One region of the Peribacillus sp. NPDC096379 genome, then DNA from elsewhere that is predicted to be linked to it. Evidence: riboswitches for the same ligand, from Rfam matches in the RefSeq annotation. Region 1 holds a riboswitch; the other holds the start of a gene.
The links. Region 1 has a riboswitch for cobalamin ahead of ACIQZI_RS22635 (hypothetical protein). Riboswitches for the same ligand answer to the same signal wherever they lie in the genome.
Positions count from the first base shown of each region.

Region 1 (3,416 bases):
CAGCTTCACCAATACGTGGTCCTGGACGGGACATCACGTCTTCATTTAAGTAGTATACTTTGTCTTCCTTAACGGCTGTAAGTTGGTCCCACCCTGTACGGCTCTTAATTTCTTGTTCAGGTTTTTCAATAAAACCGGCAGTTGTTGTGATGACAGCAGGGTTGCGTTTAATAACTTCTTCCTCAGAAACTTTGATCCAACCTTCTTGATCCTCAAATATGTTGGTTACACCCGCTTTTGCAAGGATTTCTTGTTGAAATGTCTTCTTTCCAGGTGTGTAGATTTCTGGAGCAGGACTTATTTCTAAATAGACACTTTTCTTTTCATTAATAGAGTCTGTTTTTTCAATGACAGCTGCAACTTGGTTTTTAATCGTATCGACGATTTCGCTCCCTTTCTCCTTAACGCCCATTACTTCAGCAATTTGCTGAATGTCTCCGTAAACATCTTCAAATGTAGCAGCAGATGCAATGACAAAGATTGGGATTCCCGCATCTTTCAGCGGCTGTAAAGTAGCTTCGTCGCCAATTGTATAGGCGATGATGACGTCTGGGTTTAACGCAATTATTTTCTCTGCGTTAATATTCATTGAATCAGAAACAGATTCAATATCGGCAGCTTCTTTTGGATAGTTATCAACATCTGTGACCCCAACTACTTTTTCACCTGCTCCTAGAGCAAAGAGAATTTCTGTATTGCTTGGTTGAAGGGAGATCACTTTTTCAGGTACTTTATCAAAGGTGATCTTGTCGCCAAGATCATCAGTTACTGAATAGGGCTGGTCTTTTTCTTTTTTAATTTCACTTGCAGGGGCATTATCCTTACTTGGTGCTGTTTGATTATTATTCCCACAGCCAGCAAGTACTAAAATAAAAGAAAGCATTAGTGCGAGTAACCAATTGTTCCATATGAATTTTTTCATTGTGTTCTCCTCATTTCTCATTCCTATAAATGGATGGATGTATTATTTTTTCGTCGATTTAATGTCATAGCATATACTCTCGTGAGGGATTTCCTCAACACCAAGTTGTTTATTTACATAGACGGCCATAACGAATAAAACGTTTGCTAGTAAATGAGCGTAATCGAACAGGATTTTAGGAACTTCTCTTTCAAGACTCACTTTATGTAGCGCTCTTACTGACTTCTTCGCTTCACTGCGGCAAGTGTGCAAAATACAGGCACCGGGAGTTCCTTGTGGCAAGACAAAAGTACCGATAGAGTCTTTGACCTCTGCTGTATAAAAATCATACATACCACTTAGGCGATCTAAGTCTTCTTGCGTGATACCTAATCGTCCGCGTACTGAGCCGTTTAGATTATAGCCCATGTCGAGTAAGTACATTAAATCTTTGTGTACAACAGGTACGTTTTTAGTAAATGCACAAGCTAAGCCAATACGAGATGTCAAGGAGTCAGTCCTGATCTCGAAGTCCACTGTTGAAGCGGATTCGCGCATGTACGGGTAACACATAAAACGGAAATCTTTTTTTGTCAAATGTAATCCCCCTTATATGATGAATAGAGTGAATAGCCCTTGAAATCGTTTTTTATAACAAAAAAACCGACCAAGAAAATTGGGCGGCACACCATCCTACATATCCAGTTGGAAAGAAAAGATGAGAGTTGCCGTACAATCCTCTTATCTTCCGAAGAGTATAATACGATGGAAAGAAGGCAGGTCTCCTGGCTTGTGCATCCATTTACTTTAAGGTCCTTCCCATTTTATATAACGGATTGCGTGCTACGTCCGATTCCGTTAAATAAAACAGTGGCATATCCTTATTTCATCGCACTTACAGTTGCGGAAACAGCTTCGGTTCTTCACCGAATTCCCTATTAAGCTGAAAGTTCAGCACCTTTTTTCTGCAAGATTATATTCACTTATCAATAGTTTACCATATAATTCCGATAAGAAAGTCATACTTTTTGTGATGTTTACTAATACATATGTTTACTAGATCTAAAAATTTGAAAATTTGTGCAATTATGATATATGTTGAATGAAAGATCCACCATTTTTCTTCCAGTTTGATAAAACTCATTTTGATGCGAAATATGCTCAACTCTACTGGGTAAGGCCATTATGTAAAGTTTGTAAATATATTGGAAAAAGAAGGGTTAGAAAGGGAGTCGTCGAATGTAGTTTAAGTTAAAGTAATTTTAAATGAATTGTGTCGATAGGATGAAAAGGTTAGTTGTTTTTTCAGATCTTTTGAAAATCGATAAGGGATGAATCACAGGAGGTAAGGTATGACATATGAAGGAAAGCACCCAAAGTTAAATGAAGTGATACGTAATATCGAGAAGGTTATTATTGGGAAAAGAGATATAGCAGAATTAAGTGTAGTGGCTTTACTTTCGGGAGGTCATGTTTTATTGGAAGATGTTCCAGGTGTAGGTAAGACGATGATGGTCCGTGCGCTGGCCAAGTCAATCAGTGCAGACTTTAAACGAATTCAATTCACACCTGACCTGCTGCCGTCTGATGTAACAGGCGTTTCCATATATAATCCAAGGGAGCAAGAATTTACTTTTCGTCCTGGGCCGATTATGGGGAATATTATCCTGGCTGACGAGATTAATCGAACATCTCCGAAAACTCAGTCAGCCTTATTAGAAGGGATGGAAGAGGCAAGTGTGACGATTGATGGTGTAACGAGAGTGCTGGAGCAACCATTCTTTGTTATGGCAACACAAAACCCTATCGAATATGAAGGAACGTACCCTCTTCCTGAAGCTCAACTTGATCGTTTTTTATTAAAAATGAAAATGGGATACCCAGATATATTTGAAGAAGTGGAAGTTTTGAATCGTGCGCGTTTGGCTTCACCGCTTGATAGTCTTGGACCCGTTATGTCATTGGTTGAACTACGCGGTTTGCAGCAAGAGTCAAAGGCGGTTATTGTCGATGATGCGATTAAGCATTATATTGTTGAAATGACACAAACAACGCGCCAGCATCGCAGTGTATATTTAGGTGCGAGTCCTCGTGGTTCGATTGCCTTAATGAAAGCATCTCAAAGCTACGCTCTATTATATGACCGGGATTATGTGTTGCCGGACGATGTTCAATATCTTGCCCCATTTGTGTTATCGCATCGCCTTATCTTGAAATCTGAAGCGAAGTACGAAGGGATTACAGCTGAGCAGGTGGTTGCTGAAATTATTGATAATATTCCTGTACCAGTAAAAAGGGCTGTGAATTAATGATGAAATCGTTGGTAGAGAAAATGAGACCTTATGCAAAGGTTGTAGTGCTTATTAGTTTGGTAGTCTTGGCATTTGGGTTTGCGATGTTTCAGGGAGGTTTTCTCAGTTGGTTTCTGTTCTATACGTTTCTGCCATTTGCCCTTTATTCGATAGGGCTGTTTTTCTATCCTATCCACAAGTTCACGGTAACAAGATCGTTAGAT
Region 1 is NZ_JBIWFD010000009.1:11,105-14,520, reverse strand. Features, by position in the region: gene ACIQZI_RS22640 (ABC transporter substrate-binding protein) at 1-922, opposite strand, end outside; gene ACIQZI_RS22635 (hypothetical protein) at 965-1,459, opposite strand; cobalamin riboswitch at 1,660-1,878, opposite strand; gene ACIQZI_RS22630 (AAA family ATPase) at 2,254-3,210, shown strand; gene ACIQZI_RS22625 (DUF58 domain-containing protein) at 3,210-3,416, shown strand, end outside.

Region 2 (3,416 bases), on a different contig from region 1:
AATACCTGCTAATTTTTCACCAAAGAACTCAACCATATCTGTCCGTTCAAATTCACCATGAACGAGTACATCTAAACCAAGTTCTTCTTGAATATCAATCCACTTTTTAATTTCTTCTTTAATGTATTGCTCATACTGTTCGTTTGATAGTTCCCCTTTTCGCCATTTCAAACGTTGCTTTCGTACCACTTTCGTTTGCGGGAAACTACCGATTGTTGTCGTTGGAAGTAATGGTAAATCCCATCGTTTATCATGCAATGCTTTTCGTTCGCTTGCATCTACGCGAGTTATTGAATAATGAGATAAATTTACTAATGTATCTTGCACTTCTCTCACGTTTCGGAACGATGAATGATTTAATAATCTAACTGCTTGGTCACATTTGTCAAGCTCTTCAACAGTTAGTTCATGTTTTGCAAATTTCGTTAACAAGACCACTTCATCCAGTTTTTCATCTGCAAAAGATAGTGCATTTTTAACAATGGCCTCTAAGCTTTGTTCACTTTTCACTGTCACAGGAACATGAAGTAAGCTACAAGATGGTTGAATTATGAGACGATTATCGTCAACTATACTTGTTAATGTTCCGATGAGTTTTGCTTTCTCTTGTAAATTGGCTTTCCAGACATTTCGGCCGTCAATGACTCCTGCTGCCAAAACCTTATCTTTCGGGAAACCAATTGCTTGTAATTGAGCAATATTCATGTTTTCGTCGTGAACAAAATCGAGACCAATTCCTGCAACTGGTAATTGAACGATGGCTTGATAATGTTCGATACTTTCATAATACGTTTGTAGAATGATTTTTACGTTTGGGACGGACTTTTTAAAAGCTGTGTACACTTCATTAACATCACGTAAAATTTCACGATCAATCTGCTTTACTAAAAGTGGTTCATCAATTTGTATCCACTCAGCACCCGCTTCTTCTAATTGTTGCAATACTTCGACGTAAAGTGGAATAAGCGCTTGTAACAATTCCTTGCGTTTTTGATCATCGTATCCTTTTGACAATGCCAAAAAAGTGATCGGCCCGAGGATGACAGGCTTCCCATTTATCCCTAATTTTTCTTTTGCTTCTTTATATAATTTCAATGGCCAGTTTTCTACTAAAACCGGTTGTGCATCTTCTAACTCGGGCACGATATAGTGATAGTTTGTATTGAACCATTTTGTCATTTCTGATGCTACTTTACCTTTACTGCCTCTGGCAATTTCAAAATAGGTTTGAAGTGAAAGTTGCTTTCCTTCTGTTTTAAATCGTGTTGGGATGAGCCCAAACATAACAGCTGTATCTAATACATGATCATAATAACTGAAATCACCGACAGGAATGAGATCAATTCCTTTTTCCTGTTGTTTTCGTAAATGTGATAGGCGAATTTCTTCCATCTTGCTTGTAAATTGCGACTCGGTCAGCTCTCCTGCCCAAAACAATTCTAAACATTTTTTCCATTCGCGATTTTCACCAATTCTCGGATAGCCTACGTTTGAACTTTTAATTCCCATTATTGTTCCCCCATTTCAATTTTAATTGCCTCAATAAAAAAGTCTCTCTTTGCAATAAAGAGAGACTAATGATAGACATAGTTAACTAGAGTTGAGACTAGCAATCAGTTTCAACATACGGCTATCACTCCTCCCTATTTTCGCGTAGGTAATAAGCGCATCCAATAGGCAGGTCTCCTGACTTAGGTTCATCGTTTTCTATCCCTTCCCATTTCATGATGAAACAGTGGTTAACGATAAAGAACTCCCCATAACAGTGGCGCGACCGTGTCGGATTTACACCGAACTTCCCTTTTAAGTTAAAAACATGTTGCTTGTTGCTTTTAACACCTATCGTTTGAATATTATTCATTTTTTGAATTCTCGCAATAAAAAGTTTATTGGGATTAAGATTATATCATCTTGTCTGATTTCGCAAGTATCTTTTTATTTGGTCAGATAATTCAGGGATAAACGTTGTAAATAGTTTCGAATATCTTATCATTTTTTTCATCATTCGATCCATATACCGGTGAATGAGAGGGTGATTTAATGGCCTATTATATCCAGACTGATAACAATGTAAATATTTTTGTAGAGGATATTGGAAATGGGAAACCAGCCTTATTTATTCATGGTTGGCCTGTCAATCATAAAATGTACGAATATTAGTTAGATATTCTGCCTGAATACGGGATTCGCTGCATTGCACTTGACTTACGTGGATTTCGAAAATCAGATCGCCCCTTTAGCTTATACTCGTATAACGAAATGGCTGATGATATCCGCGGGATTATTGACACGTTAAAATTAACTAATCCTACTTTAATTGCCTTTTTAATCGGTGGTGTCATTGCAACCCGTTATATGTCTAGACACGCCGGGCACAATATTAGCCAATTAATTCTTGCAGGTGCTGCAGCCCCATCGTTTGTTCAAAGGAATAACTTTCCGTATGGAATGCCGGTTTCGGCAGTAAATTCAATTATTAGTCAAGCCTATCAGGATCGACCAAAGATACTTGATGAATTCGGCAAGATGTTTTTTGCAAGTAAAATTAGTCGTGAATTTAACGACTGGTTTTTGACACTTGGTTTTGAAGCATCTGGTCAAGGGACAATGAAGGCTTCTGAATCCTTACGTGATGAAGATCTAAGAAACGACTTAGTTGCAATCAGGATTCCAACAACTATTCTGCATGGTAAAAAAGATCAAGTATGTCCGTATGAATTAGCTCAGGTGATGCACAAGAATATCCCTCAGTCTAAACTCATTCCTTTTGAAAATAGCGGACATGGTCTTTTTTATGATGAAAAAGACAAATTTAATCAAGAACTGCTAAAAGTCTTATTATAATTTTCATTTAAATGAGCTCCTTTTGCAGGAACACATCTGTTCTTTCATAAAAAGATTAAAATGTTGGTAAGATAGATTAGACGAATGAAGACAATATATTAATGAATTGGCGGAGTTAAAAACAGATACTGAATCCTTAGAATTGATGAGATTCATGTACTTTAGCTGTTTCCTGAGGCGTGGAAAATCTTAAGACATATATGTAGAACACTCCCATACCCAAGAATTGGATCCTTGGATACGAGAGATTTCTTTTGGAATATTAAAAAAACCAGTTCTATAAAGAACTGGTTTTGTCCCTAACAATTAGGTAGCCGCCATTGCCGTAAGCTCAGTAATAAAGTTTTAAACCACCACTCCTCAAAGTGGGTGTTTGCAAAAACAGTCCTGTATGTCCTCAGTCAATGAAAAAGGCCTGACATTCTTGTTTTGATATAAAACTCCCTATTACAGCTTAAAGGTTAAAACTTAATTATCAATACGTACAACGCAGCTTGTATTAGTATAATATCTGAAATGAACAAAGATTGCAAGCCTAAATGATTGAGAAAAATACAATTCATTTTACTTTT
Region 2 is NZ_JBIWFD010000002.1:862,666-866,081, reverse strand. Features, by position in the region: gene metE (5-methyltetrahydropteroyltriglutamate--homocysteine S-methyltransferase) at 1-1,512, opposite strand, end outside; cobalamin riboswitch at 1,660-1,858, opposite strand; partial or broken gene ACIQZI_RS13365 (alpha/beta fold hydrolase) at 2,041-2,844, shown strand.
Region 2: it holds a riboswitch for cobalamin, as region 1 does, so the genes downstream of both, metE (5-methyltetrahydropteroyltriglutamate--homocysteine S-methyltransferase) here and ACIQZI_RS22635 (hypothetical protein) in region 1, are expected to answer to the same signal.